DNA from 3 places in the Streptomyces sp. NPDC018964 genome. Region 2 is predicted to be linked to each of the others. Evidence: riboswitches for the same ligand, from Rfam matches in the RefSeq annotation. Region 2 holds a riboswitch; each other region holds the start of a gene.
The links. A riboswitch is a leader RNA that binds a small molecule or an ion and turns the genes downstream of it on or off. The one in region 2 is predicted to bind cobalamin.
Positions count from the first base shown of each region.

Region 1 (9,980 bases), on a different contig from region 2:
CTGGACCGCGTCCTGGCGGTGCTGCGCCACCTGCTCACCGCCCGCCGCACGGTCCTCGCCGTCAACGCGGCGTACATCGCCTCCGCCGCCCGGTCCGACGACGCCCGCACCGAGCCCCCGTTCCGGCTCCAGGGCTCCTACCGCAACATGAACAAGATCGCCCAGCGGATCCAGCCCGTCATGAACGACACCGAACTGGCCGCCGTCATCGACGACCACTACAAGGGCGAGGCCCAGACCCTCACCACGGGCGCCGAGGCGAACCTCCTCAAACTCGCCGAACTGCGCGGCACGCTCACCGCCGAACAGGCGGCCCGCTGGACCGAGGTGAAGTCCGCCCACGTCCGCACCCTCACCCTGGGCGCCCCCGACGAGGACGCCCTGTCCCGCGCGGTCGCCGCCCTCGCCCTCCTCGCCGACCGCATCGCCGCCGTCGAGTCGGCCATCACCCGCGCCGCGGACCCGCGCCGGCTTCCATGAGGCACCGACGGGCCGCCCGCGCCCCGGTGACCTCACGGGACGTGCGCGTCATCGCCGCCGGCGGACGCGGTCACCAGGGCCGCGAGCTCCTCCGGGCAGCGGGGGCCGGTCGCCGACCCGGTCACCAGCCCCTGCGCCCGCAGCAGCCGGGTGACCGCCACTCCCCACGGCAGCCGCAGCCCCGCCGCCGCGAGGAGGTCCGTGCGGGCCAGCACGTCGGGCGCCGGGCCGGTGTGCGCGCCCGACGGGGTGAGCAGGGTCGCGTCGTCGGCCCAGCGCAGGGCGAGGTCCACGTCGTGGGTGGCCATGACGACCGTCGTGCCGTTCTCGCGCAGGCCGTCGAGGGTGGCGAGCAGGCGTTCCTGGCCGTCGGGGTCGAGGCCCGCCGTCGGCTCGTCCAGGATCAGCACGCGGGGCCGCATGGCGACCGCGCCCGCGATCGCCGTCCGCTTGCGCTGCCCGTAGGACAGCAGGTGGGTGGGACGGTCGGCGAGGGCGGTGATGTCCAGCGCGGCGAGCGACTCCGCCACCCGGGCGCGCACCTCCGTGTCGGACAGGCCGAGGTTGAGCGGCCCGAACGACACGTCCTGGCCGACCGACGCCGCGAACAACTGGTCGTCGGGGTCCTGCACCACCAGCTGCACGGTGGTGCGCAGCGCCGTCAGGCCTTTGCGGTCGTAGCGCACCGGCCGGCCCTCGACGGTCAACTCGCCTCTGTCTGGGCGCAGTCCGCCGCTGAGCAGCCGCATCAGCGTCGTCTTGCCGCTGCCGTTGCGTCCCAGGAGCGCCAGCGCGCGCCCCTCGCGCACCTCGAAGTCCAGGCCGTCGAGCACGGGCGGGCCGTCCTCGTACGCGAACGACGCGCCCCGCAGGGCCAGCAGCACGGACTCACTCACGGCAGTCGCCTTTCCAGTACGAGGGTGAGGGCGGCCAGCGCCGCGAGGAGCGCCACGCTCGCGGCCGTGAACCGGACGGAGACGCGGGCCTCGGGCACCAGCACGCGCAGGGTGCCGTCGTAGCCGCGTCCGGCGAGCCCCGTCTGCAGCCGCGCCGCCCGGTCGAAGGACCGGACGAACGCGGTCGCGCCGAGCCCGCCCAGCGAACGCCACGTCGCCGCCCGGCTGGTGTGCCCGAGCCGGGCCGCCTGCGCCTGGCCGACGCGGCGCACCGAGTCCAGCAGCAGGAAGCTCATCCGGTACGTCACCAGCGCCACGTCCACGAGCGGGGCCGGCACCCCGGCCCGCACCAGGCGCGGCAGCAGATCCGACATGGGCGTGGTGAAGGCGAACAGCAGCACGCCCAGCGAGGCCGCCGACGTGCGCAGCATCAACTCACCGGCGCGCGGCGGCCCGTCCTCGGCCCAGGAGACGAATCCGCCCGGTCCGCCCACCCGCACCAGCAGCGTCAGCGCCCCGGTGACGCAGAAGCCCAGCGGCACCCGGTACGCCCGCCACAGCCGCCGGCCCGGCACCCCTGCCGGGCCGAGCAGCACCGCGAGCGCCGTCACCAGCACCAGGGCCGCGCCCGGCCAGGGCGGCAGCGAGATCGCGAGCACGGTGAGGCCCAGTCCCAGCACGGCCTTGTCCACGGGATGGCGGTGGCGCCAGCGGCTGCCGTGCGCCGCCGCGTCGATCGGCAGCACGTGCCGTCAGACCCGTCGCCGTTCGGAGACGGCCCCGGCCTCGGCGTCCGCGTCCGTGTCCGCGTTCGTCTCCGTCCGCAGTCGCTCCAGCGCCCGCGCCTCCCCCTGACGCCGCCCGCGCCGTACTCCGAAGTAGTACGCGAGGACGCCCGCGCCGATCGCCGCCTGGAGGGCGAACAGCGCCGACTCGATCTCCCCGGACGGCGGTTCGTACAGGGGTGAGAACCACGGCTCGTAGTCCGGGTCGATCTCGGTGATCGCCGTCTCCGCCTCGGCGTCCGCGCCGGCGAAGGGCTCCTCCTTGTGGTCGCCGAGTCCGAACACCAGCGGGAGCACGGCGAGCGCGGCGACGAGCGCCAGCAGCAGCGTGTTGATCTTCGCGTTGCGGCTCATCGGGCCACCGCCTCCGCCGAGTCGGACGACTTCGCCGTCTTCCGCCCGGCCGCCGACGTCACCAGCACCCCGAGCCGCGTCAGCTCGCCCTTGCTCGACTGCACCAGCATGCGCATCACCAGCACGGTCAGCAGCCCCTCGCTCACCGCGAGCGGGATCTGCGTCACGGCGAAGATGGAGCCGAACTTGCCCAGCGCGCCCCAGAATCCGCTCCCCGGGTCGGGGAAGGCGAGCGCCAGCTGCACGCTCGTCACGCAGTACGTCGACAGGTCGGCGACGAACGCGCCGCAGAACACCGTCACCATCAGCGGCACGTCGTACCGGCGCAGCAGCCGGTAGACCCCGTACCCGGCCCAGGGGCCGACGACCGCCATCGAGAAGACGTTGGCGCCCAGCGTGGTCAGCCCGCCGTGGGCGAGCAGCAGCGCCTGGAACAGCAGGGTGATGGTGCCCAGCACCGCCATGACCGGCGGCCGGAACAGGATCGCGCCGAGCCCCGTGCCGGTGGGGTGGGAGCAACTCCCGGTGACGGACGGCAGTTTCAGTGCGGACAGGACGAACGTGAACGCTCCCGACGCGCCCATCAGCAGGGTGCTCTCGGGATGTTCCCGTACCTCACGGACGAGCGACCGGGCTCCGTGGACGACGAACGGCGCCGACGCGACGCCCCAGGCGACCGCGTGCGCCGGTGGCAGAAAACCCTCGGCTATGTGCATGGCTCAGCAGACCCTCTCCAGCACCTCGTGGATGGTTGACGCGCCTTGGCCGGTCTCCTGGCTGACGGGTACCACCGCCCGTGCTCCGCCTTCCCGGGTCCCGAGGGACCCAGTGGCCGTCCATGAGGACTGGAGCCGGACTTCCCGATCACAGTGGCGAGGGCCGCACCGGTATCGCACCGATTTCCCGTCACCAAGGCGTGGTGACAGTAGTGCCCGTTCCGGTCCGGTGACAAGCGGCCACCGGGGGCGCGCGGACGGCGCCCGGCGGCTCACGCCCTGGCGCGCACCTGCGCACTTGACACGAGCGGCACCCCCTGCCGGGGGCGGGGGAGTGAGGGGCCGGTGTCCTGGGCAGTACCTTGCTGCAATTAATATGCAACAACGATTTTCAGGCATAAGGAATGTGAGGTTCGATGACGACCCGACGAATACGGGGTACCGCCGCCGCGCTCGCGATGGCCGGTGCGGTCGCCGCCTGCTCGGCGCCGGGCGACGGCGGCGCGGACGGCGGGGCGTCCGCGGATTCCGTCGTGATCGGGGTCCCGTCCGAACCGGACACCCTCAGCCCGCTGCTCGGCTACGGCAAGGACGGCAACTCCAAGATCTTCGACGGACTCCTCGCCCGCGACGCCGACATGAGGCTGAAGCCGGCCCTGGCGAAGGCGCTCCCCGAGATCACCGACGGCGGCCGCACCTACACCTACACCCTGCGCGACGGCGTGAAGTTCAGCGACGGCGAGCCGCTCACCGCCGACGACGTGGTCTTCACGTACGACACCGTGCTGGACGAGAAGACCAACAACACCGCCAAGAGCGAACTGGACGCCGTCAAGGACGTCCGGGCCGACGGCGACGACAAGGTCGTCTTCACCCTCGACTACCCCTACGCGGCCTTCGCCGCCCGCACCGTGCTGCCCATCGTCCCCGAGCACATAGCGGGCGAGCAGGACCCCAACACCGGCCCGTTCAACACCAAGCCGGTCGGCACCGGACCGTACGTCCTCACCGGCTGGAGCAAGGGCGAGAAGCTCACCTTCAAGGCCAATCCGGACTACTGGGGCGGCGCCCCGAAGGTGAAAAAGCTCACCATGGCGATCATCGCCGACGACGACGTCCGCGCCACCCGGCTGCGCTCCGGCGACCTCGACGGCGCGACCCTCCCGCCCAACCTGGCCGCCACCTTCAAGGACGACGACGGGAAGAAGACGTACAAGGCGACGTCGTACGACTTCCGCGCCGTCACCCTCCCCACCGGCAACCCCGTCGCCGGCGACACCGCGATCCGCCGCGCCCTGGACCTCGCCGTGGACCGCGAGACCATGGTCGACAAGATCCTCGACGGCGCCGGCCGCCCCGCCTACGGTCCGCTGCCCGTCGACGACCCCTGGTTCGCCGAGGACGTCGAACGCCCCCAGGACCTCGGCAAGGCCAAGGGCATCCTCGACGAGGCCGGCTGGAAGACCGGAAAGGACGGCATCCGCGCCAAGGACGGCCGCCCCGCCCGCTTCACCCTCTACTACCCCTCCGGCGACAAGGTCCGCCAGGACCACGCCCTCGCCTACGCCTCCGACGCCAAGAAGGCCGGCATCGACGTCAAGGTGGAGAGCGCCACCTGGGAGGTCATCGAACCCCGGATGAAGCACGACGCCGTCCTCGCCGGCTTCGGCAGCACCGGCGACCCCGACTTCGGCCTCTACACGCTCCTGCACTCCTCCCTCGCCGGCGACGGCTTCAACAACATGGCCCTCTACGACAACCCGGCCGTCGACGAGGCCCTCGACACCGGCCGCCGCGGCCAGGACCCGAAGGACCGCGAGGCCGCCTACGACACCCTCCAGCGCGAACTGGTGAAGAACCCCGGCTACACCTTCCTCACCCACATCGACCACATGTACGTCCTCGCCGACCGCTGGAAGGACCTCACCACCCAGACCGAACCCCACGAGCACGGCTTCGCCAGCGGCCCCTGGTGGAACGTCGAGGACTGGCAGCCCGCCGCATGACCACCCTCCCCTGGGGAGAGATGACCCGGCTCACGGCACGGCGGGCCCTGTTCGCCGTGCCCGTGCTGCTGGTCGTCACCTTCGGCGTGTTCGCCGTCGCCGCCGCCTCCCCCTTCGACCCCGTCAAGGCGTACGCCGGTACCGCCGCGCTAGGCGCCGACCAGGAGACCCTGGACCGGCTGCGCGAGAACCTCGGCGTGGACCGGCCGTTCACCGCCCGCTGGTGGGACTGGCTGACCTCCGCGTTCGGCGGCGACCTCGGCCAGTCCACCGTCATGCGCCAGCCCGTCGCCGAGGTCATCGGCGAACGCCTGGTCTGGTCGGCCCTGCTGTGCGCCGTCGCGTTCGCCGTCGCCGTGCTGCTCGGCACCGTGCTCGGCGTGCTCGCCGCCCGCCGCCCCGGCTCGCTCCTCGACCGTACGGTCACCTCCCTCGCGTACGCCCTGGAGGCCGCCCCGGTCTTCTGGATCGCCCTGCTCGCCGTCTGGCTGTTCGCCCTCGAGCTGGACGTCCTCCCGGCCGGCGGCCTCACCGACACCGGAAGCGAACAGGTCACCTTCGGCCAGGTCACGAGCCACCTGGTGCTGCCCGCCGGCGTCCTCGCCGTCTCCCAGCTGCCCTGGTTCACCCTCTACGTCCGACAGGGCGTCGGCGACGCCCTCGCGGAGGACCCCGTGCGCGGCGCCCGCGCCCGCGGCCTGAGCGAACGCACCGTCCTGCTCGGCCACGCCCTGCGCTCCGGACTGCTGCCCGTCCTCACCCTGATCGGCTCCCGCGTCCCCGAACTCATCACCGGCGCCCTGCTGGTGGAGACGGTGTTCAGCTGGCCGGGCATCGCCGCGGCCACCGTGGAGGCGGCCACCTCCGTGGACTTCCCGCTCCTCGCCGCGCTGACCACCCTCGCCACCGCCGCCGTCCTCGCCGGGAACCTCCTCGCCGACCTGCTCTACGGACTGATCGACCCGAGGGTGAAGCTGAATGAGATGTGACTCCCATGGACGTGCCACCCATGGACGTGACCCCCATGGAGGCAACCCCCATGGCCGCTGACACCACCACCGTGACGAAGACGGTGTGGCGGGAACACGGCACCGCCCGCCGTTCCACCCACACCCTGCGGCTGTACGTCTCCGCCGGACTCGTCGCCGTGACCGTCCTCGCGGTGCTCCTCGTCCCCCCGCTGGTCCGGCTCGACCAGCAGGCCGTCGACCTCGCCGCCAAACTCCTGCCACCGTCCTGGTCCCACCCCTTCGGCACCGACGACGTGGGCCGCGACCTGCTGCTGCGCTGCGTGTACGGGCTCCGGGTCTCCCTGCTCGTGGGCGTGGTGGCCGCGCTCACCGCCACCGTGATCGGCACCGCCGTCGGCGCCGCCGCCGGCGCGCTCGGCGGCTGGACCGACCGCGCGGTCATGCGCCTGGTCGACACCTTCTCCTCCGTACCGCACCTGCTGCTCGGCGTCTTCATCGTCGCCATGTTCCGGCCGGGCGTCTGGCCGGTGGTGGTCTCCGTCGGCCTCACCCACTGGCTGTCCACCGCCCGCATCGTCCGCGCCGAGGTCCTCTCGCTGCGCTCCCGCCCGTACATCGACGCGGCCGTCTCCGGCGGCGCCTCCCGGTGGCGGGTCGTCGTCCGGCACCTGCTGCCCGGTGTGCTGCCCCAGGCCGGTCTCGCCGCCGTCCTCATGGTGCCGCACGCCATGTGGCACGAGTCGGCCCTGTCCTTCCTCGGCCTCGGCCTGCCCGCCCACACCGCCAGCCTCGGCACCCTCATCCAGGGCGCCCGCGGCTCCCTGCTCGCCGGACAGTGGTGGCCGACCCTCTTCCCCGGCCTGTTCCTGATCATCCCGACCCTCGCCATCGCCGGCCTCGCCGGTGTCTGGCGGGAGCGGATCAACCCCCGCCGCCGATCGGAGCTGACGCTGTGACGACCGAGCGACCTGCCGTACCGTCGCCGCATGCGGCGACGGCCGAGAGCCTCCCTCCGCCGTCCACCGGCGCCGCGACGACCGAGCGACCCCCCGTGCTGTCGGTACGCGGCCTCTCCGTGCGCTTCCTGCTGCCGGGCGGCCGCCGGATCGCCGCCGTCACGGACGCCCGCTTCGACGTGGCGCCCGGCGAATGCCTCGCCCTGATCGGCGAGAGCGGCTGCGGCAAGTCCGTCCTCGCCTCCGCCCTCCTCGGCCTGCTCCCCGCCAACGCGCAGACGGCGGGCCACGCCCACCTCGGCGACCTGGACCTGCTGACCGCCGGTGAACGCACCCTCGCCCGCACCGTGCGGGGCCGCAGGATCGGCCTCATCCCGCAGAGCCCCGCCGCCCACCTCACCCCGGTGCGCACCATCCGCTCCCAGATGGAGGAGACGGTCGCCCAGCTCACCGGCGTCCGGGGCCGCGCGGCCCTGCGCGCGGCGGCCGAACGGGCCGCCGGACGCGCCGGGTTCCCGCCGGACCACCTCGACCGCCATCCCCACGAACTCTCCGGCGGCCTCGCCCAGCGCGCCGCCACCGCCCTCGCCCTGATCGGCGACGCGCCCCTGCTCCTCGCCGACGAACCCACCACGGGACTGGACCGCGACCTGGTGGACCGCACCGTCGACGAACTGCGCCGCCACGTCGACGCCGACGGCGACCGGGCCCTGCTGATGATCACCCACGACCTCGCGGCGGCGGAACGCGTCGCCGACCGGGTCGCGGTCATGTACGCGGGCCGCATCGTCGAACTCGCCGACGCGACCGCCTTCTTCGGCACGCCCGGCCCCCGCCACCCCTACAGCCGGGGCCTCCTGGACGCCCTCCCCGACCGGGCCTTCACCCCCATCCCCGGCATGCCCCCCGAACTCGGCGCCCTCCCCGACGGCTGCGCCTTCGCCGCCCGCTGCGACCGGGCCACCGACGCCTGCACGGCGCTCCCGCCCTTCACCGGGTCGGTCGCCTGCCACCACCCGGCCCCGGCACCCACCCACGAGGACATCCGTGCTTGAACTGCGCGCCATCACCGCCGGCTACGACCGACGCGCCCCCGCCGTACGGGACGCCACCCTCACCGTCACCCCCGGCGAGTCCGTCGGCCTGCTCGGCCCCAGCGGCTGCGGCAAGTCCACCCTGGCGAGGGTCGCCGCCCTCCTGCACCGCCCGGACGCCGGGGACGTCGTCCTCGACGGCACCCCCGTACGCCACTGGCGCCACCGCGCCCCGCGCGAACTGCGCACCGCCGTCGGCGTCGTCTTCCAGCAGCCCCGCCTCTCCGCCGACCCCCGCCTGAGCCTGGCCGACCTGATCGCGGAGCCCCTGCGCGCCACGGGCCGCCGCTCGTCCGTCCCCGACCGGGTGGCCGAACTCGCCGGAACCGTCGGCCTGACCCCCGACCTGCTCACCCGCCGCCCCCACGAGGTCAGCGACGGCCAGCTCCAACGCGCCTGCCTGGCCCGCGCGCTGGTACTGCGCCCCCGCTGGCTGATCTGCGACGAGATGACCGCGATGCTGGACGCGTCGACCACGGCCGCGCTGGTCGGGGCCGTCGAGGACTACCGCGCCTCGACGGGCGCGGGCCTGCTGGCCGTGGGCCACGACCAGGTCCTCCTGGACCGCTGGTGCGACCGCACGGTCCACTGGGACACGGTCACCGGAGGGTGAGGCCGCCGCCGAAGGAGGGGGCGGGGCCGGCACGCACCTCTTCTTCCGCGGGGCGGCCGGTACAGGCGGCGGAACCGCCTGTACCGGGCGGGATCAGATCTCGCCGCCTCCCATGAACGCCTCCTCGCCGAGGCCGCCGAAGAAGCCCTCCATGAGCTCGTCGACGCGCACCTCCGTGGCGCCCGCCGGGGCCGTGGCCTTCTCGCCCCCGCCCAGGCGCAGCACCAGCGCGAACTTCTTGACCTTCGCCTTCTCCGCCAGCTTGGCGAGGTCCACGGAGACCTCGGTCAGCTCGCCGTTCTTCAGCGTGAAGTCGGCCGTGACCTTCTCGTTCGGCGCGTCCTTGAAGTCCTTGGCCGTCGGCATCTCGCTGCCCGCCGGCAGCTGCTCCGTCAGCGGACCGAGTTCGTCGAACAGCTCGGTCAGCAGCGTGCGGAAGGGTGCCGTGGCCTTGATGTGCTCGGTGCCGTCCGACCCCTCGGAGGTCTTGAAGTCGACCTGCTGGGCGATGACCTGCCGCAGCGCCTTGGTGAGCTTCTTCTGCGTCTTGGCGTCGAGCGTGGGCTCCGCCGAGGGCTTCCCGGCCTCGGCGCCCTCCGCCCCCGACATCTGATCGCCGGCCTCCTCGACCTCCTTCGTCGAGATCTTGATCCACTCACCGGCGAGGAGCTTCTTGAACGCCCCCGCGCTGTCCGGCAGTTCGTCGGCCGACGGCATGGGGCTGCCGCTCATCCGCCCGAGCGCGTCCACGTCGGCACGGACGTAGGTGTAGTCGCCGACCAGCCGGTACTCGAACAGGTCACCGTCCGGGACGCTGAACTTCAGCGCCATGGCGGTGAAGTCCTTCTCGCCGGACTCCTCGATCGGCTTCTTGGACTGCACGGAGACGGAGATCCGCGCGTCGCTGAGCAGCTCGACGAGCTCTTCGGGCATCTCCTCGCCGGGCGCCGCCCCCGAGTCCAACGCCTTCAGCGACGCGGCGTCGGTGTCCAGGTCCAGCTCGAAGGAGAGCGAACGCTCCTTGCCGAGCTTTTCGACGGCCTGGTCGAGCTTCTGCCCGGCGGACAGGTTCTCCACGGTGCCGCAGGCGGCGGCCCCGGCCAGGACCA
Region 1 covers NZ_JBIRYZ010000005.1:59,378-69,357, reverse strand. Annotated here, with positions in the region: gene ACH5AO_RS10160 (DNA repair ATPase) at 1-480, shown strand, start outside; gene ACH5AO_RS10155 (energy-coupling factor ABC transporter ATP-binding protein) at 513-1,376, opposite strand; gene cbiQ (cobalt ECF transporter T component CbiQ) at 1,373-2,122, opposite strand; gene ACH5AO_RS10145 (energy-coupling factor ABC transporter substrate-binding protein) at 2,129-2,515, opposite strand; gene ACH5AO_RS10140 (energy-coupling factor ABC transporter permease) at 2,512-3,231, opposite strand; cobalamin riboswitch at 3,261-3,444, opposite strand; gene ACH5AO_RS10135 (ABC transporter substrate-binding protein) at 3,648-5,237, shown strand; gene ACH5AO_RS10130 (ABC transporter permease) at 5,258-6,226, shown strand; gene ACH5AO_RS10125 (ABC transporter permease) at 6,277-7,164, shown strand; gene ACH5AO_RS10120 (ABC transporter ATP-binding protein) at 7,260-8,219, shown strand; gene ACH5AO_RS10115 (ABC transporter ATP-binding protein) at 8,212-8,871, shown strand; gene ACH5AO_RS10110 (hypothetical protein) at 8,965-9,980, opposite strand, start outside.
Region 1: it holds a riboswitch for cobalamin, as region 2 does, so the genes downstream of both, ACH5AO_RS10140 (energy-coupling factor ABC transporter permease) here and ACH5AO_RS28045 (cobalamin biosynthesis protein) in region 2, are expected to answer to the same signal.

Region 2 (9,980 bases):
AGTTCCTCGGGACGGTCCACGAACCGCACCACGACGCCCGGTTCGGCGGCGAGCGCGTCCACGTCGGTGAAGTTGGACATCAGCGGCACCGCGCACACCGCGACCCGCAGCACGTCCTCGCCGACCGGCGCGGCGACCACGGACTCCCGCACGGTGCCGCGCAGCGACACCCTCCCCCGCTCTCGGCTTCGCTCGAGCGGGGGGACCCCCATCCCGTCCTCCTCGTCGATGCCGAGCCCGTGCCGGAAGGGCAGCACGCCGTACGTCCGCCGCCCGGTCAGACCGCGCAGCATGTCCAGGCCCGGTTCCAGGAGCGAGACGTCGCCCCGGAACTTGTTCACCAGGAACCCGGCGACCAGCCGCTGGTCCTCGGGGGAGAGCAGCGCGACGGTGCCGAAGAAGGACGCGAAGACGCCGCCCCGGTCGATGTCGCCCACCACGAGGACCGGAAGCCCCGCACCCCGGGCGATCCCCATGTTCACGATGTCGGTGCGCCGCAGGTTGATCTCGGCCGGGCTGCCGGCTCCCTCACAGATCACCGCGTCATACGTGCCCCGCAACCGCTCCAGACAGTCCAGCACGGTGCCGAGGAGTCGCTGCTGCCGTCCGCCGTGGTACCCGCGGGCGCTCATCTCCCCGACCGGCTTGCCCAGCAGCACCACCTGGCTGGACCGTTCGCCGCCCGGCTTGAGCAGCACCGGGTTCATCAGCGCGGTCGGCTCGACGCGGCAGGCCTGGGCCTGCATGGCCTGCGCCCGCCCGATCTCGGCGCCCTCCCGGGTCACGAACGAGTTCAGCGACATGTTCTGCGCCTTGAACGGCGCGACCTTCACACCCTGCCGCACCAGCCACCGGCAGATCCCGGCGGTCACCACGCTCTTGCCGGCGTCCGAGGTGGTCCCGGCGACCAGCAGCCCCCCACCGCTCACGATGCACGTCCCTTCATGACGCTCCGCGCGAGGACGCCGGCGCCGAGCGCGAGCCAGCCGACCCGCCGCGAGAGCCGTACCGCCCGGTCGATGTCGGACACGGCGACCGCACGTCCGCCGCCGTTGAGTACGGGCCGGTGCTCGACCCGCCCGCCGTAGGAGAGGGTCCCGCCGAGGCGTACGCCGAGCGCGCCCGCGAAGGACGCCTCGACGGGCCCGGCGTTGGGGCTGGGGTGCTTCGCCGCGTCCGCGCGCCACGCCCGTACGGCCCCGCGCGGGTCCGGTCCCGCGAGCGCGGCGAGTACGGCGGTCAGCCGCGCCCCCGGCCAGCCGGCGACGTCGTCGAGGCGGGCGGAGGCCCAGCCGTAGCGGAGGTGGCGGGGGGACTTGTGGCCGACCATCGCGTCGAGGGTGTTGACGGCCCGGAACCCGAGGAGGCCCGGCACCCCGGCGACGGCACCCCACACCAGCGCGCCCACCACGGCGTCGGAGGTGTTCTCGGCGACGGACTCGACCACCGCGCGGGCGATCCCGTCGGCGTCCAGCGCCTGCGGGTCCCGGCCGCACAGGTGCGGCAGCCGGGCCCGGGCCGCCTCGACGTCCCCGGCCTCCAGCGCCCGCCCGACGGCGCGGGCCTCCCGGGCCAGCGAGGTGCCGCCGACGACGGCCCAGGTGGCGACGGCGGTCAGGGCCGTGGAGGCGGCGGGGGAGGAGCGTACGCAGCGGGCGGCGAGGGCGCCCAGCGCGACGGTCCCGCCGACGCACACGGCGGTGTGCACCGCGCCCCGGCCCCGGTCGTCCCGCCACAGCACCCGTTCCACGGCGGCCGCGGCCCGCCCGAAAGCGGCGACCGGATGCCCTCGGCGGGGATCGCCGAACAGCAGGTCGCCGAGGAGGCCGGCGGCGGCGCCGTACGCGAACACGCGATCGGCACCCATGGGTCAGCCGGCCGAGGATCCGGAGGGGAAGGCCCCGGGAAGGGGCGGAGCGTCGCTGATCGACCTCGGCAGGCAGCCGCGCATGGCGTTATGTCCTCACTCAGGGTGTCCACGCCCTGGTTCGACGAGACCGGCGGTGAGAGTTCCTGGCTCCCGGGGTGTCTACCCCGGTGACAGTGGCGGGACCGCGCCGGAATCGCACCGGCTTCCTCTCCTGCCGCCGTAGTGGCTGAGGCAGTCCACCACGGCCCCGGAAGGGCCGTCAACTTGCCGTTGACCTGCGAGGCTGAAGTGTGCTCAGGCCCACAGAGGGGCCCCGGTGGGTGAACCGCGGGTGGACGCGCGCATACGCGAGCGGGCGGTGCGGGGGCCGGGGCTCCCGCACCGCCCGCCGGACGGAGACGATCGGTGATCAGGCCGTGATCAGGCCATGATCAGGTAGATCCCGTATCCCACCGCCGCCGCGCACGCCGCGAAGCAGGCGTAGGCGCCGGTGACCGCCAGGGCCGCGGACTGGCCCTGCGCGGCGGCCCGCTCGCGGCGGGACAGGCCGTTGATGCCGAGGGTGAACAGACCCACCAGGGCCACGGTGACCACGAGGCTGACGCCGAAGACGGAACCGAGGGCCGCCCAGTCGATCTTCATGGTGTTCCTTTTCCTTCGTACCGGGGCGCGGTCAGACGGCGGTCGCGGCCGGTGGGGCCGTCGGGGTCGTCGGGTCGGTGGGGGCCGGGGCCGGGATGGTGGCCGAGAGGTTCTCGGTCACGGCGCCCGCCGGGGGCGGGGTGACGGCGGCCATGGCCGTGGTCACCACACCGGCCGGCTCCTGGTCGGCCCCGTCGTGGTCGTTGACGTTGGTGTGGTCGACGACCTCGCGCCGGGAGATCTTCCAGATCGCGGCGCTGGAGGCGATCAGGAAGACGGCCACGAGGGCGGTGCCCAGGTCGCCGAAGCCGCAGACCCACTCGGCGAGCGCCGCGACCAGGGCCGCGGCCGGCAGGGTCAGGCCCCAGGCGACGAACATCCGGGTGGCCGTCGACCAGCGGACGACACCGCCCTTGCGGCCCAGGCCGGCGCCCATCACGGAACCGGAAACGGAATGCGTGGTGGAGAGGGAGAAGCCGAGGTGCGAGGAGGCCAGGATGACCGTCGCGGCGCTGGTCTGGGCGGCGAAGCCCTGCTGCGGCTGGAGGTCGGTCAGGCCCTTGCCCATGGTGCGGATGATGCGCCAGCCGCCGAGGTAGGTGCCCATCGCGATGGCGGCGCCCGCGGAGAGGATGACCCACAGCGGCGGGTCGGAGTCGGGGGCGACGGCGCCGCCGGCGACCAGGGCGAGGGTGATGATGCCCATCGTCTTCTGGGCGTCGTTGGTGCCGTGGGCCAGGGAGACCAGGCCGGCGGAGGCGATCTGTCCGGCGCGGTAGCCCTTCGCGGAGGCGTTGGCCTCGGTCTTCCGGCCCAGGCGGTAGGTCAGCCGGGTGGCGAACATCGCGGCGATTCCGGCCACCAGCGGGGCGGCGATCGCGGGGATCAGGACCTTGGTGACGAGGACGTCGCCGTGCACCGCGCCGATGCCGGCGGAGGCGACGGTGGCGCCGATCAGACCGCCCATGAGGGCGTGCGAGGAGCTGGACGGCAGACCGACCAGCCAGGTCAGGAGGTTCCAGAGGATCGCGCCGACCAACGCGGCGAAGATGACCTCGGGACGGATGCCGGACTCGTCGACGAGTCCTTTGGAGATCGTGTTGGCGACCTCCACCGACAGGAAGGCGCCCACAAGGTTCAGCACGGCGGACATGGCCACCGCGACCTTGGGCTTGAGTGCACCGGTCGAAATGGTCGTCGCCATCGCGTTCGCGGTGTCGTGGAAACCGTTCGTGAAATCGAACGCGAGTGCGGTCACCACCACAATCGCGAGGATCAGCGAGAAGCTTTCCATTTACCCAGGCATTCGTTCGAGGTCATTGACTGGTCGAACGTAGGTAACCAGGGTGAACGGAAGATGAACTGGAACGGGCATCGCGGTGACCGTAAGAGGGGGCTGGCGCTCCGCCGGATGGCGCAGCCGCCGCCGTGTCCGCCGTGCCGTACGAAAGGCCCCGCGGCGCGGGCCTTCAGGCGCCCCGGGCGAACCTTTTCAGCCGGTCGGGTGAGCCGTTGAGGGGATCCTGGTCACCCGGAAGCGCGCCGCCGCCGTTGGCGTGTTGCCGGAGGGTCCACGTCGACCGGCCGGTGGGCGGCGGGCCGGGGTCCGACGCGCCGTACCGGGCGAGCCACGGGGCGTGGTCGGCGGCGAAGGCGCGGCTGTTCCCGGTGCGGGTGTTCCGCCGGTGGGCGGTCGTGCGGATCGCCGGGCGGCGGACGCGGAGGCGGGGCGACGACGTGTGATCGCGGGCCGTGTCTCCCCCGGAGCGGCGACGTGGCGCACGAGAGGCCCCGGACGTCACTGGAAGATCGTTGAACGGCTGACGATCTCCGGCCAAGAGGACCCGAAGGGATGTATGTGCCGGTACGCACCCTTACGGAGGGTCGGCTTCCGGCCTGCGGCGCCCCGGTCCGGGCAGTCGCCTGGCAGGATCGCGGCATGGCTGAGCGGCGACGGGACGGGCGGGAAGCGGGGGGCGCCGGGGTCGGCGCCCGGGACGCGGGAGATCCGCGGGGGAGACGTGTGGGCGAGGAGGAGGCGCGCGCCTGGGCGGACCTCGTCGACACCGCGCGCCGGACCGTGGCAGACGGGCTCGTCGTCGGCACCTCCGGCAACGTCTCGGTACGGGTCGGCGAGACCGTCCTGGTCACACCGTCGGGAGTGCCGTACGACCGGCTGACGCCGGACGACGTGACGGGCGTCGACCTCACCGGCCGGCAGGTCCTCGGCACGCTCGTCCCCACCAGCGAGCTGCCCATGCACCTGGCCGTCTACCGGACCACCGGCGCGCGGGCCGTCGTGCACACGCACGCCGTGCACGCGACGGCCGTCTCCACGCTCCTCGACGAGCTGCCGCTGATCCACTACATGGCCGCGGCCCTCGGCGGACCCGTCCGGGTCGCCCGCTACGCGACGTACGGCACGGACGAACTGGCCGAGAACATGCTCCGCGCCCTCGACGGCCGCACCGGCTGCCTCCTGCGGAACCACGGCACCGTCACCCACGGCACGACCCTCGACCAGGCCTACGACCGCACGGCCCAGCTGGAGTGGATGTGCCGCCTCTGGCTGACCGCGTCATCCGTCCCGGGCCTCTCCCCGCACCTGCTGACCCCGGAGCAGCTGACGGAGGTGGGGGAACGGCTGCGGGGGTACGGGCAGCGCTGAGCCCGTCCGACGCTCGAGGGCGAGGCACGCGCAGGGCCGACGGGAGTCCGGGGGCGCGGCCCCCGGGGAAGGGAAAGGGCGGGAAAGGGCGGCGGGGGCGAAAATCCCACCCACCCCAGGAGACCCCCCGCCCACCCCAGGACCCCACGCCCGCGTGACGGCGTCCCACGGCCGGGAGACGCCGGGCACCGCCCCACCGTACGGTGCCCACTGGCCGGGTACACGTTCCGCCATGACACTGGAGAACGTGCGCACTGCCAGAGCGACGGCCGCCGCCGTCACCGCCGTGATAGGGGCCGGCGCCGCCGCGGTGGCCGTCGGCCGGTTCGCCAGCGACGCCGCGCTCAGGACGCCCCCGGGCGGTCCCCTGCCCACCGAACCCGGACTCACCGTCCACGCCACCGCCGCCGGCCAGGTCGCCCTCACCCGGGACTTCGCCACCCTGCGGCCCGGACGCCACGGCCTCACCGGGGACGGCTTCCACGCGGTCGTCGGACCCGTCCTGCCCGGCACCCCGGACTCCGCCGACACCGTCGTACGCCGCCTCGAACGCGTCACGTACGGCACCCTGGAGCCCGGCGACCGTGCCTGGCTCACCCCGAACCTGTACGTCGGCGACCCGGGCGGCGCCCTCGGCCTGGACCACACCGACCTCGAGATCCCCGGCGAACTCGGCCCCCTGCCCGCCTGGTTCGTGCCGGGTGCCCGGGACACCTGGGTGATCACCGTCCACGGCCTCGGCACCACCCGGGAACACACCATGAACCTCATGGAGTTCCTGCACCGCCACCGCTTCCCGGTGCTCGCCCCCGCCCACCGGGGCGACCCCGGCGCGCCGCGCTCCCCGGACGGCCTCAGCCACCTCGGCGAGACCGAGTGGCGCGACCTCGACGCGGCGCTCCACCACGCCGTGGACTCCGGCGCCCGCCAGGTCGTCCTGTACGGCTGGTCCACCGGCGCGACCATGGCGCTGCGCGCCGCCGCCCGCTCCGAGGTGCGCGCACGCGTCGCCGGTCTCGTCCTCGACTCCCCGGTGCTCAGCTGGGAGGCGACCCTGCGCGCCCTCGCCGCCGCCCGGCACACCCCGGGCGCGCTGCTGCCGCTCGCGGTCCGCGCCGCCCAGGGCCGCACGGGCCTGTACGGCGACCGCAGGCCCGGCGCCGTCCACCTGGACCGGATCACGGTCCCCACGCAGATCTTCCACGGCCCCGACGACACGGTGGCGCCGTGGCGGTTCTCCCGCCGCCTCGCCGCCGACCACTCGAACACCATCACCCTGCACACCGTCAGGGGCGCCCCGCACGGCGCCATGTGGAACGCCGACCCGGCGGCCTACGAAGAGGCGCTGCGGCGCTTCCTCACCCCGCTGATGTGACCGCCCGGAGGGAGCACCGGACGCCAGTGACGAGGATTCCGTTTACGGTCGTACCAGTGGCCTGAATCGCTCCCCGCGACCCTCTCCGGGGCGGACGCGCGTGCCGTCCCGGAGCCTCCGTCGACATTCCGTTTGGGTTTTCGGACCGTCAACCGCGAGACTGCACCCGTGACGTCCCGTATCCCGCGCGACTCCAGGCTCCGACTCGTCCGCCCGCGACCCCTGGCCGCCGCCCCCAGAGCGATGAACCAGCGGCGCTCGCGCCGCCCCGCGCCACGCCCCCCGGAGGGCACGCCGGCACCGGCGGAGCTGGCCAGAATGGCGCGCTCCGGTCTGGCCGCCGCAGCCCGCGTCGCCCGCTGGGCCGACGCCGCCCTCGGCCCCGGCGGGGACAGCGCCACCGCCGACGGCAAGGCCACCCTCTCCGACGCGACCGCCGAACGGGCGGCCCGTGCCCTGGGCCTGACCCCCGCTCAGGTCCGCGCCGACTGGGACACCGCCCGTCTGGCCGGCCTCATCGAGGTGCACGGCGACAGCGCCCGCCCGGGCTGGCGGCTGCGCGCCTGGGATCGCGACGACAGCGCCGTGCTGCGCGGCTGGGTCGCCCTCTGCGACGCCTGGTCGCTCGCCCACCCGGAACCCGAGGAGTACGAGGCCGCCGCCGTCGCCGAGGTCGTCACGGCCATGCCGCAGGTCCTCTCCTTCCTCCAGCTCTCCGCCGGCCCGGTCCCCGTGTCCCAGCTCCTCGACCTCCTCCAGCAGCGGGTCACCGAACTCCGCACGGAACGCTGCGAGGTCGACTACGCCCCACCGCCCGAGGCCTCCCGGCCGTCCGACGCGCCGGGGCCGGACGCGTCCGGAGCCGCCGGGACCCGGTCCGAGCCCGGACTCGGACCCAGGGTGCCGCTCCAGCGGCCCCGGCCCGCGCTCGCCGCGCCCACCGCCGACGCCCCGCTCGAGCCGCTGCTCGACTGGGCGCTGCGCGCCCTCGCCTCCGTCGGGGCCCTCACCTACGGCGACGGACAGGCCACGCTCACCCCGCTCGGCAGCTGGGCGGTGTGGGTCAAGCTGGAGCAGATCTGCGTCGCCGCGCAGAGCCCCGCCGGGAACATCGAGCAGGGCGCCGAGGACATGCTGCGCGGCTGCGCCCAGCTGCGCCCCAACGCGGCCCGCGCCGAATACCGCGCCTGGCTCGCCGCCCGGCCGGTCGGCAGCGCCGTCACGGAGCTGATCGACGCGGCCCGGGGCGAGGACGCCCTGCTGCGCGGCCTCGCCTTCGAGGCGCTGCGCGTGGTCGGCGCCCCCGCCGAGCCCGAGGTCCGCGCCGTGCTCGACGAGCCGACGCTGCGGCCGTACGCCCTGCTGTGGCTCGCCGAGCACGACGGCGCCGACCCCGAGGACGCCCACGAGGTCCTCACCCGCGAGGAGGCCACCTGGCTGTGGGTGGACACCGCGGCCGCCGTCGCCGACCACGGCGAGGCCCCGCTGCTGGTCCGCCACCTGGAGTCCGCGGTCCAGCCGACCGTCCCCGCGCTGCTCACCGAGGTGCGCGCCGTCGGCCACCCGCGCACCGTCCAGGTCCTGGTCGCCCTGGCCGCCGCCCACCCCGACCCGGCCCTGGCCAAGGCGGTCCGACGGGCCGCCTTCCAGGTACACAGGGGCGGCTGACCGGGCTCGGGCGCCGCACTCCGGGCCCGAGCTCCGGCCTCGGGCCCCGGGCTCCGGCTCCGGGCTCCGGCTCCGGGTTCCGTTCCGGGTGTGGCGCCGGGCTTCCGCCTGGGCCCCGGCTCCGGGCTCCAGGTACCGGCTCCGGGTCCGAGCTCCCGCCTCGGGCTCCGGCTCCGGGGCCTGTTCCGGGTGTGGCGCCGGGCTTCCGCCTGGGCCCCGGCTCCGGGCCCCAGGCCCCGGCTCCGGGCTCGGACTCCGGCTCCGGGCCCCGTTCCGGGTGTGGCACCAGGCTTCCGCCTTGGGCCCCGGCTCCCGGCTCGGGCCCCGGCTCCGGGCTTCGCTCCGGGTTTCCCGCCTCGGGCTCCCGCTCCGGCGCAGGGTCCGGGCTCCGGCTCCGGCTCCGGAGACCGTCCTCGAGACCGCGCGGGCCGCAGACCGCAGCCTGTGGCCCGCGCTGGGCGAGGAAGCCGCGCCCCCGGTCCGTCGGGCACCGGGATCCCCCGTGCCCGCCCCGGCCCACCGCGCGCCGGTGGTGTGCGCCGGAGCCGTCCACGACGGCGTACGCCCCGGCCCGGGCCCGCGCCCTCCACCACCGTGTCGAACACCCTGTCGCGCCCCCTCGCGCCCGGCGTCACGGTGCCGTCCCCGCCCTCGCGCCCCGGCCGCCGACGGCCGCCGGGCACACCCGCACCCAGAAAAAGTGGTTGCACGACCCCGTTAGAATGGCTCGCATGGCCATTCTCCTCGCGCATTAGACGGCGGGAACGTCCTCAGCCGCCCACCGCCACCCACACCCCGCCCAGGAGTCTGTCCGTGATCTCCGCCTCCGGCATCGAGCTGCGCGCCGGTGCCCGCGTCCTCATCGAAAGCGCCACCTTCCGCGTCGCCAAGGGCGACCGCATCGGCCTCGTCGGCCGCAACGGTGCGGGCAAGACCACCCTCACCAAGGTCCTCGCCGGCCAGGGCATCCCCGCCGCCGGCAACGTCACCCGCTCCGGTGAGGTCGGCTACCTGCCCCAGGACCCCCGCACCGGCGACCTCGACGTCCTCGCCCGCGACCGCATCCTCTCCGCCCGCGGCCTCGACGTACTGATCCGCAAGATGCGCGAGAACGAGCAGCGCATCGCCAACGGTCAGGGCGCCACCCGCGAGAAGGCGCTCAAGCAGTACGAGCGCCAGGAGACCGAGTTCCTCACCAAGGGCGGATACGCCGCCGAGGCCGAGGCCGCCACCATCGCCGCCGCGCTCAACCTGCCCGACCGCGTGCTCGGCCAGCCCCTGCACACCCTCTCCGGCGGTCAGCGCCGCCGCGTCGAGCTCGCCCGCATCCTGTTCTCCGACGCGGACACCCTGCTCCTCGACGAGCCGACCAACCACCTCGACGCCGACTCGATCGCCTGGCTGCGCGACTACCTCAAGACCTACCGCGGCGGCTTCATCGTGATCTCCCACGACGTCGACCTGGTCGAGACGGTCGTCAACAAGGTGTTCTACCTGGACGCCAACCGCGCCACGATCGACGTCTACAACATGGGCTGGAAGCTCTACCAGCAGCAGCGCGAGGCCGACGAGAAGCGCCGCCGGCGCGAGCGGCAGAACGCCGAGAAGAAGGCCGCCGCGCTCAACGCGCAGGCCGACAAGATGCGCGCCAAGGCCACCAAGACGGTCGCCGCGCAGAACATGGCCCGCCGCGCGGAGAAGCTGCTGTCCGGCCTGGAGGAGGTCCGCCAGTCCGACAAGGTGGCCAAGCTGCGCTT
Region 2 covers NZ_JBIRYZ010000021.1:52,733-62,712, reverse strand. Annotated here, with positions in the region: gene ACH5AO_RS28050 (cobyric acid synthase) at 1-929, opposite strand, end outside; gene ACH5AO_RS28045 (cobalamin biosynthesis protein) at 926-1,867, opposite strand; cobalamin riboswitch at 1,988-2,126, opposite strand; gene ACH5AO_RS28040 (hypothetical protein) at 2,291-2,512, opposite strand; gene ACH5AO_RS28035 (anion permease) at 2,544-3,806, opposite strand; gene ACH5AO_RS28030 (class II aldolase/adducin family protein) at 4,452-5,180, shown strand; gene ACH5AO_RS28025 (alpha/beta hydrolase) at 5,428-6,555, shown strand; gene ACH5AO_RS28020 (hypothetical protein) at 6,799-8,223, shown strand; gene ACH5AO_RS28015 (ABC-F family ATP-binding cassette domain-containing protein) at 9,037-9,980, shown strand, end outside.

Region 3 (9,980 bases), on a different contig from region 2:
GCGTGGTTCTTCGTCTGGGACGACCGGCACGACCGCGACATCGTGCACGGCCGCCCCGCCGCCTGGCGGCGGCTGAAGGACCGACTGCACCGCGCCCTCGACAGCCCCGGTGACCACGTGGGCCACGAGGACCCGGTGGTGGCGGGGCTCGCGGACAGCGCGGAGCGGCTGTACGCGTTCCTGCCGGGCGGCTGGAACGCCCGGTTCGCCCGGCACTTCCACGAGGTGATCGAGGCGTACGACCGGGAATTCCACAACCGTACGGAGGGGATCGTCCCCACCGTCGAGGAATACCTGGAACTTCGCCGGCTCACCTTCGCGCACTGGATCTGGACCGACCTCCTGGAGCAGAGCGCGGGCAGTGAACTACCGGACGCGGTACGGCATGACCCCGCCTATCGGAGGGCGGCACTGCTCAGTCAGGAATTCGCCGCCTGGTACAACGACCTGTGTTCACTGCCGAAGGAAATAGCGGGAAGCGAGGTACACAATCTCGGCATCAGCCTCATCGTCCACGAGGAACTCACGCTCGAAGAGGCGATCGCGGACATGAGGCGTCGCGTCGAGGAATGCATCAGCGAATTCCAGGACGCCGAACGGGACGCCCTGCGCTTCGCGGACACCCTCGACGACGGCACGGTGGGAGGAAAGGAGACGAGTGCCGCCGTACGCGCCTGCGTCGGCAACATGCGGAACTGGTTCAGCTCCGTCTACTGGTTCCACCACGAGTCCGGCCGTTACCGGGTCGACAGCTGGGACGACCGGTCCACACCCCCGTACGTCGACAACGAAACGGCAGGTGAGTCATGACCGTCGAGTCCGTGAACCACGGAACGGCCGGGGCGGCCGCGCTGCGCGAGCCTCCCGTGGCCGGCGGGGCGGTCCCCGTCCTCGGCCACGGCTGGAAACTGGCGCGCGATCCGCTCTCCTTCATGTCCCGGCTGCGTGACCACGGCGACGTCGTGCGCCTCAAGCTCGGACCGAAGACGGTGTACGCCGTCACCACCCCCGCCCTCACCGGGGCGGTGGCGCTGAGCCCCGACTACATCATCGCCGGACCGCTGTGGGAGTCCCTGGAGAGCCTGCTCGGCAAGGAGGGCGTCGCCACCGCCAACGGCCCGCTGCACCGGCGCCAGCGCCGCACCATCCAGCCCGCCTTCAAGCTGGACGCGATCCCCGCGTACGGGCCGGTCATGGCGGAGGAGGCGTACGCGCTCGTGGAGCGCTGGCGCTCCAAAGAGGTGCTGGACGTCACGGCGGAGTCGTTCCGCGTGGCCGTCCGGGTGACCGCCCGCTGCCTGATGCGCGGCAGCTCCATGGACGCCCGGGCGGAGCGCATCTGCGCCGACCTCGCCACGCTGTTCAGTGGCATGTACCAGCGCATGGTGGTGCCGCTCGGACCGCTCTACAAGGTTCCGCTTCCGGCCAACCGGGAATTCAACCGCGCGTTGGCCGATCTGCATGTCCTGGTCGACGAGATCGTCGCCGACCGACGGGCGAGCGGTCAAAAGCCGAACGATTTGCTGACGGCTTTGCTGGAGGCGAAGGACGAGAATGGCGATCCCATAGGGGAACAGGAGATCCACGACCAGGTCATCGCCATAGTCACCCCCGGCAGCGAAACCGTCGGAGCCACGATCATGTCGCTCCTGCTGGTTCTCACCGAGCACCCGGAACTCGGCGACAAGATCCGTGACGAGGTGAAAACCGTCGTGGGTGACCGCCCGGTCGCATTCGAGGACGTCCGGAAACTGACGTACACCGCGAATGTCGTCGTCGAGACCCTGCGGCTGTATCCGGCCGTATGGATATTGACCCGCCGTGCGGTGGCCGACACGGAACTGGGCGGATACCGCATTCCCCGGGGCGCGGACGTCATCTACAGTCCGTACGCGATCCAGCGCGACCGGCGGTCGTACGAGCGGCACGAGGAGTTCGACCCCGACCGCTGGCTCCCGGAGCGGGCGGGGGAGGTGCCCAAGTACGCGATGAGCCCGTTCAGCGTGGGCAACCGCAAGTGCCCCAGCGACCACTTCTCGATGGCCGAGCTCACGCTCACCACCGCGGTGATCGCCTCCGCCTACCGCTTCGACCACGCGCCCGGCTCCGACACCCGGCCCCGGATCGGCATCACGCTCCGGCCGCGCGGCCTGATGCTGCGGGCGGTGCCCCGCTGACCCCGGTCGCACGGCGCGCGTTCAGGCGGCCTGAGGGCCCCTGAACGCGCGCCGGTAGGCCTGCGGGGTCGTCCCCACCGCGCGGACGAAGTGATGGCGCAGCGCCGCCGCGTTGCCGAAGCCGGTACGGCCGGCGATCGCGTCCACCGTCTCGTCCGTCCCCTCCAGCAGGCGCTGCGCCAGCAGCACCCGCTGGCGCAGGATCCAGCGGTAGGGCGTGGTGCCGGTCTCCTGCTGGAAGCGGCGGGCGAAGGTGCGCGGCGACATGTGGGCACGGGCGGCGAGCTGCTCGACGGTGGTCTCCTCGTCGAGGTGCCGCTCCATCCACACCAGGACCTCGGAGACGGTGTCGCCCCCGGACGGCGGCAGCGGACGCTCGATGTACTGGGCCTGCCCGCCGTCGCGGTGCGGGGGCACCACCATGCGCCGGGCGATCTTGTTGGCGATCTCCGGACCCTGCTCCTTGCGCACCAGGTGCAGACAGGCGTCGATGCCGGCGGCGGTGCCCGCGGAGGTGATCACCGGGTCCTCGTCGACGTAGAGCACATCCGGCTCGACCGTCAGATGGGGATACTTCCCGGTCAGCGCCTCCGCGTGCTTCCAGTGGGCGGCGGCACGCCGGCCGTCGAGGAGCCCGGCGGCGGCGAGCACGAACACCCCGGAGCAGACGCTGAGCACCCGCGCGCCCCGGTCCACCCCGCTGCGCAGGGCGTCCAGCAGCTCGGGCGGGAACTCCCGGGACACATAGGAGGAACCGGCGGGCACGGCGATGAGGTCCGCCGTCTCCAGACGCTCCAGGCCGTGCTCGACCTGGAGGGAGAAGCCCGTGTTGGTGCGCACCGCCGGACCGTCGGCCGAGGCGACGGCGAAGTCGTAGACCGGCAGGCCGTCGTCGCTGCGGTCGACGCCGAAGACCTCGCAGACGACACCGAGCTCGAAGGGGTTCACGCCGTCGAGGAGGACGGCGACCACGTTCTGCAGCATGGCTCCAGTGTGCCGCACCCTTGGCAGTAAATCGAGGGTGTGCGGCAGTCCTGCCACTGCCGGTAAGGAGCATCGGGCGGGACAGTGGTGTCCATGGATACGACGTGGATGCAAGCACTGACCTCGATGGTGGCCGTCCTCGGCCTGTTCCTCTTCATGACCCTGCCCGCCCTGATCGGCATCGCACGCGACCGGCGGATCGACCGGCAGATCGAGCGGGCCCAGGCCGCCCGAGCCGCCGCCGGACGCCGCGAGGAGCCGGCGGCCGCACGCCCGGCGACGGGTGCCGCCCCGCACCGCACCGCGCGAGCGGCGTGACGGCGGGGCGGCACCCGGGCGCACGGCTGTCTAGAAGTCCTCGTCCAGGTCGACCGTGCCCTCCACGGCGACCTGGTACGCGGACGGCCGCCGCTCGAAGAAGTTCGTCAGCTCCTGGACGCCCTGGAGCTCCATGAACGAGAACGGGTTCTCCGAGCCGTACACCGGAGCGAAGCCCAGCCGCACCAGCCGCTGGTCGGCGACGCACTCCAGGTACTGACGCATCGACTCGGTGTTCATGCCCGGCAGCCCGTCCCCGCACAGGTCCCGCGCGAACTGCAGCTCCGCCTCGACCGCCTCGCGCAGCATGTCGGTGACCTGCTGCCCGAGTTCCTCGTCGAACAGCTCCGGCTCCTCCTTGCGCACGGTGTCGACCACGTCGAAGGCGAAGGACATGTGCATCGTCTCGTCCCGGAACACCCAGTTGGTGCCGGTCGCCAGCCCGTGCAGCAGGCCCCGGCCGCGGAACCAGTAGACGTAGGCGAAGGCCCCGTAGAAGAACAGGCCCTCGATGCACGCGGCGAAGCAGATCAGGTTCAGCAGGAAGCGGCGCCGGTCCGCCCGCGTCTCCAGCCGGTCGATCTGCTCCACCGAGTCCATCCACTTGAAGCAGAACTCGGCCTTCTCCCGGATGGACGGGATGTTCTCCACGGCCGCGAAGGCCGCCGCCCGGTCGTCCGGGTCGGGCAGGTAGGTGTCGAGCAGCGTCAGGTAGAACTGGACGTGCACCGCCTCCTCGAAGAGCTGCCGCGACAGGTACAGCCGCGCCTCCGGGGAGTTGATGTGCTTGTAGAGCGTCAGCACCAGGTTGTTCGCCACGATCGAGTCGCCCGTCGCGAAGAACGCGACCAGCCGGCCGATCAGGTGCTGCTCCTCGGGGCTGAGCTTCGCGAGATCGGCGACGTCCGAGTGGAGGTCGACCTCCTCCACGTGCCAGGTGTTCTTGATGGCGTCCCGGTAGCGCTCGTAGAAGTCGGGGTAGCGCATGGGGCGGAGCGTCAGCTCGAAGCCCGGGTCGAGCAGGTTCTTCGTGGTGCTGGTCATCACTGGCAGGCCTCGCAGGACTCGGGGTTTTCCAGGGAGCAGGCGACGGCCTCGGGGTCGGCCGCCTGCGGGACGGGGACGGTGGTGCGGGCCGCCGCGCGGGCGATCCGGGTCGCCGGGCGGGAGCGCAGGTAGTACGTCGTCTTCAGGCCCTGCTTCCAGGCGTACGCGTACATCGAGGAGAGCTTCCCGATGGTGGGCGTCTCCAGGAACAGGTTGAGCGACTGCGCCTGGTCCAGGAACGGGGTGCGGGCGGCGGCCATGTCGATCAGAGCGCGCTGCGGGATCTCCCAGGCGGTGCGGTACAGGCGCCGCACCTCCTCGGGGATCCAGGCGAAGTCCTGCACCGAGCCGTTGGCCTCGCGCAGCGCCTCACGGGTGCGCGCGTCCCACACGCCGAGCCGCTTCAGGTCGTCCACCAGGTACGAGTTGACCTGGAGGAACTCCCCGGACAGCGTCTCGCGCTTGAACAGGTTGGACACCTGCGGCTCGATGCACTCGTACACGCCCGCGATCGACGCGATGGTGGCGGTGGGCGCGATCGCCAGGAGCAGCGAGTTGCGCATCCCGGTGGCCGCGATCCGCGTCCGCAGCGCCGCCCAGCGCTCCGGCCAGGCGAGGTCCGTGTCGTAGTGGTCGGGGTGCAGCACGCCCCGGGCGGTACGGGTCTTCTCCCAGGCGGGCAGCGGGCCGTTCCGCTCGGCGAGGGCCGCGGAGGTCTCGTACGCGGCGAGCATGATCCGCTCGGCGATCCTCGTGGACAGCGCCTTCGCCTCGGGCGAGTCGAAGGGCAGCCGCAGCCGGAAGAACACGTCCTGGAGGCCCATCGCGCCCAGGCCCACCGGGCGCCAGCGGGCGTTGGAGCGGCCCGCCTGCTCGGTCGGGTAGTAGTTGATGTCCACCACCCGGTCGAGGAAGGTGACGGCCGTGCGGACGGTCTCGTCGAGGCGCTCCCAGTCGATGTCGTCACCGTCCACGAAGGCGCCGAGATTGACCGACCCCAGGTTGCAGACCGCGGTCTCCCCGTCGTCGGTGACCTCGAGGATCTCCGTGCACAGGTTGGAGGAGTGGACGACGTGGCCCGGCGTGGCCGTCTGGTTCGCCGTGCGGTTGGCGGCGTCCTTGAAGGTCATCCAGCCGTTGCCGGTCTGCGCGAGGGTGCGCATCATGCGGCCGTACAGCTCGCGGGCCGGGAGGGTCTTCCTCGCCAGGCCCTTCGCCTCGGCGGCCCGGTACGCCGCGTCGAACTCCTCGCCCCACAGGTCGACCAGCTCCGGCACGTCCGCCGGGGAGAACAGCGACCAGGACGCGTCGGCGTTCACCCGGCGCATGAACTCGTCGGGCACCCAGTGCGCGAGGTTCAGGTTGTGCGTGCGGCGGGCGTCCTCGCCGGTGTTGTCGCGCAGCTCCAGGAACTCCTCGATGTCGGAGTGCCAGGTCTCCAGGTAGACCGCCGCCGCGCCCTTGCGCCGGCCGCCCTGGTTCACGGCGGCGACCGAGGCGTCCAGCGTCTTCAGGAACGGGACGATGCCGTTGGAGTGCCCGTTGGTGCCGCGGATCAGCGAACCCCGGGCGCGGATGCGGGAGTACGACAGGCCGATGCCGCCGGCGTGCTTGGAGAGGCGGGCGACCTGGTGGTAGCGGTCGTAGATGGAGTCCAGCTCGTCCTTGGGGGAGTCCAGGAGGTAGCAGGACGACATCTGCGGGTGGCGCGTGCCGGAGTTGAACAGGGTGGGGGAGGAGGGCAGGTAGTCCAGGCGGCTCATCAGCCCGTACAGCGCGGCGACCTCGTCCACCGAGCGCGTGCTGTCGTCCTCGGCGAGGCCGGCGGCGACCCGCAGCAGGAAGTGCTGGGGCGTCTCGACGACCTTGCGGGTGAGCGGGTGCCGCAGCAGGTAGCGGCTGTGCAGGGTGCGCAGGCCGAAGTAGCCGAAGCGGTCGTCGGCGCCGGTGTCGATCAGCGCGTCGAGCCGGTCCGCGTGCAGGCGGACGAACGCGGCGGTCCGGTCGGCGATCAGGCCCTCGCGGTGTCCGGTCGCGACGGCCCCGGTGAACGAGGTGACGCCCTGCGAGGCGGCCTCGGCGCGGATGCCGAGGGTCAGCAGCCGGGCGGCGAGCCGGGAGTAGGCCGGGTCCTCGGAGATGAGCCCGGCCGCCGCCTCGGTGGCCAGCTCCCGCAGCTCCGCCTCGTCGGCGGCGGCGGACCGGCCGCGCAGCGCGGCGGCGGCGACCCGGCCGGGGTCGGCGTCGGGCAGGTCGGCGGTCAGCTCGGTCAGGGTCCGCAGCAGCGCGGCACCGGGGCCACCGCTCTCCTCGGTCACGTCGATCGCTGAGGCCGGATCGGCTGGCGCGATGGTCACGTGGGGCTCTCCCTCGCTCGGCACGGGGCCTCGAAGAGCGCAGGGGGCAGCACACGAACGCACGCGGCGTCGCGTCCACCGGCCCATTCCACGAGGCCCGGACGTCCACGCACCCGACCGGACGGCCGGGTGCGCTGTCGGCAGGTCCTCGGACTGACGCCCAGGCACACGCGTACGCGGGCATGGGTACACCGTTGCGGGACAGTTCCGGATTCACACCGGATTCCCCTGCGGCGACAGCGAGCATGAGCATACATCTTGTGCCGGGTGCCGCCACCAACCCCATATGTTGTGTCGCGGCGGTGTCAGAGCGTCAGCTCGTAGGTGAGCAGGGTGATGTCGTCCAGCTCCGGCAGGGGGTTCCAGTCGCGCTCCGGGCTGCGGGTGAAACCGAGCCGCTCGTAGATGCGGTGGGCGGCACGCATGGTGCGCTGGGTCGACAGCACGACCCGCACGCAGCCCTCGACGGCCCGCGCCCGGTCGACGCAGGCCCGCACCAATGCCTCCCCGGCGCCTCTGCCCCGGCCCGCGCGGGCGACCGCGAGCATCCGGATCTCCGCCTCGCCCGGCCCCGCTATGTCGGCCATCGGACCGGGGCCCGGCACGAAGGTCACTCCGCCCAGCACCGTCCCGTCCGCCACGGCGACCAGCACCTCGGCGGCGGCCGCCCGCTTCCCCACGTCCCGCAGCTCATCCAGGTACGCGTCGCTCTCCCCGAAGTCGAGCAGCCCGTCCAGCAGATAGGCCTGTGCGGTGATCTCACCGAGTTCCGCGTGCTCGCCGGGCTCCACCGGCCGGATGACGATGTCCATGGGGGGAGTGTGCCGGACGGGTACGACAACGGGCCGCCGGATTTCTCCGACGGCCCGTCGCTCACGGTACGTACGGCGTCAGTGCGCGCTGCCCGCCGTGGCCGGCGGGAGCTCCACCTGGACACCGGGGTCGCCCGCGTCCGCCGTGTAGTCCTGCGGCCTGGTCTCGTCGATGCCCTCGGGCGCCTTGAGCGCCCTCATGACGAAGGTCAGGACGACCGTGACCAGGACGTTGAGCACGAACGCGGTGAGGCCGATGTAACCGATCTCGCCGATGCCCGGGATCTCCTTCGACGACCCGCCGAAGTGCTTCTGCGTCGGCGAGGCCACCCCGTACGCGGCGACCGTGCCGTAGACCATGCCGACCGCCCAGCCGCCGATCAGCGCCCAGCGGTGGAACCAGCGGGTGAACAGGCCGCCCACCAGCGCCGGGAAGGTCTGCAGGATCCAGATGCCGCCGAGCAGCTGGAAGTTGATCGCGACGGTCTTGTCCATGGTCAGGACGAAGGCCAGCGCGCCCACCTTCACCAGCAGGGACACCAGCTTGGAGACCTGGGTCTCCTGCTTCGGCGTCGCGTCCGGCTTGATGAAGTCCTTGTAGATGTTGCGGGTGAACAGGTTCGCCGCCGCGATCGACATGATCGCCGCAGGCACCAGCGCGCCGATGCCGATCGCCGCGAACGCCACGCCCGCGAACCAGTCCGGGAACATGTTCTCGAACAGCTGCGGGATGGCCAGCTGGCCGTTGCTGACCTTGACCCCGGCCGCGATCGCCATGAAGCCGAGCAGCGCCAGCAGGCCCAGCATCAGGGAGTACAGCGGCAGGATCGTGGTGTTGCGGCGGATCACCTCACGGCTGCGCGAGGAGAGCGTCGCCGTGATCGAGTGCGGGTACATGAACAGCGCGAGCGCCGAGCCCAGCGCCAGCGTGGCGTACGTCCACTGGCCCGCCTCGCCCGGTACCGTCGCGCCGCGCGGCGCGCCCGTGGCCGGGTTGGTCTGGGCGAACGCCTCGTTCGCCGAGGCGAAGATCTCGTCGAAGCCGCCCAGCTTGATCGGGATGTAGATGATCGCCACGGCGATCACGATGTAGATCAGTGTGTCCTTGACGAACGCGATCAGCGCGGGGGCCCGCAGACCCGACGAGTACGTGTACGCCGCCAGCACACCGAAGGCGATCAGCAGCGGCAGGTCCTTGACGAACCAGTTGGTGTCCTCGCCGCCGCCGACGCCCATCACGTCCAGCACGGCCTGGATGCCGACCAGCTGGAGCGCGATGTACGGCATCGTGGCCAGGATGCCGGTGACCGCGACGGCCAGCGACAGCCCCTTCGAGCCGAACCGGCCGCGCACGAAGTCGGACGTCGTGACGTAGCCGTGCTTGTGCGACACCGACCACAGCCGGGGCAGGAAGGTGAAGATCAGCGGGTACACCAGGATCGTGTACGGCACCGCGAAGAAGCCGGCCGCGCCCGCCGCGTAGATCGCCGCCGGTACGGCCACGAACGTGTACGCGGTGTACAGGTCGCCGCCGAGCAGGAACCAGGTGACCCAGGTGCCGAAGGACCGGCCGCCCAGGCCCCACTCGTCGAGGCTGTGCTCGTTCTCGGCCTTGCGCCAGCGCGCGGCCATGAAGCCCATCGCCGTGACCAGCAGGAAGAAGAAGATGAAGACGGCGAGTGCCACGCCGTTCACGCCGTCGTTCACTGCGACGCACCGCCCTTCGCGGCCGAGCGGGCGCGCTGGTCACGCTGCCAGAGCTTGTACGCGATCATCGTCAGGGCGGTGGAGACCAGCACCCACAGCATCTGGTACCAGTAGAAGAACGGGATGCCGATGAACGTCGGGTCGGTCTTCGCGTAGGACCCGACCCACAGCATGGCCACGAACGGTGCGACGAGACAGAGGGCGATGACGACGCGCACGGGCGTCACCACCGGCCCTTCTGCGGTTTCTGGGGCTTGTGACATCAGACGGCTCCGTCCCCTCACTGATCACCTGCGGTAATGCGCAGGAAATCTAGGTCAGGGTGTGGCGCAGCCGTAACCCCTCGTCCGCATAGCGGTACCCAGGCGCCGCTCAACCGAGAGGAAACAGCAACGAAACCGCTGCCGACCGCCCGCTTCGCGGGGTTTCGCGGCCCGGTCGAGGACGCGCCGAGGCTCCGCCGAAGGCGCGCCGCGGGGACGGTCCGGGCTCAGTCCTGGGGGCGCTTCAGCCGCGCGACGAACTTGTACCGGTCGCCCCGGTACACCGACCGCACCCACTCCACCGGCTGTCCGTCC
Region 3 covers NZ_JBIRYZ010000006.1:230,706-240,685, reverse strand. Annotated here, with positions in the region: gene cyc1 (epi-isozizaene synthase) at 1-810, shown strand, start outside; gene ACH5AO_RS12830 (cytochrome P450) at 807-2,177, shown strand; gene ACH5AO_RS12825 (GlxA family transcriptional regulator) at 2,199-3,161, opposite strand; gene ACH5AO_RS12820 (hypothetical protein) at 3,255-3,479, shown strand; gene ACH5AO_RS12815 (ribonucleotide-diphosphate reductase subunit beta) at 3,510-4,523, opposite strand; gene ACH5AO_RS12810 (ribonucleoside-diphosphate reductase subunit alpha) at 4,523-6,883, opposite strand; cobalamin riboswitch at 7,005-7,176, opposite strand; gene ACH5AO_RS12805 (GNAT family N-acetyltransferase) at 7,189-7,695, opposite strand; gene mctP (monocarboxylate uptake permease MctP) at 7,774-9,402, opposite strand; gene ACH5AO_RS12795 (DUF3311 domain-containing protein) at 9,399-9,665, opposite strand; gene ACH5AO_RS12790 (GntR family transcriptional regulator) at 9,893-9,980, opposite strand, start outside.
Region 3: it holds a riboswitch for cobalamin, as region 2 does, so the genes downstream of both, ACH5AO_RS12810 (ribonucleoside-diphosphate reductase subunit alpha) here and ACH5AO_RS28045 (cobalamin biosynthesis protein) in region 2, are expected to answer to the same signal.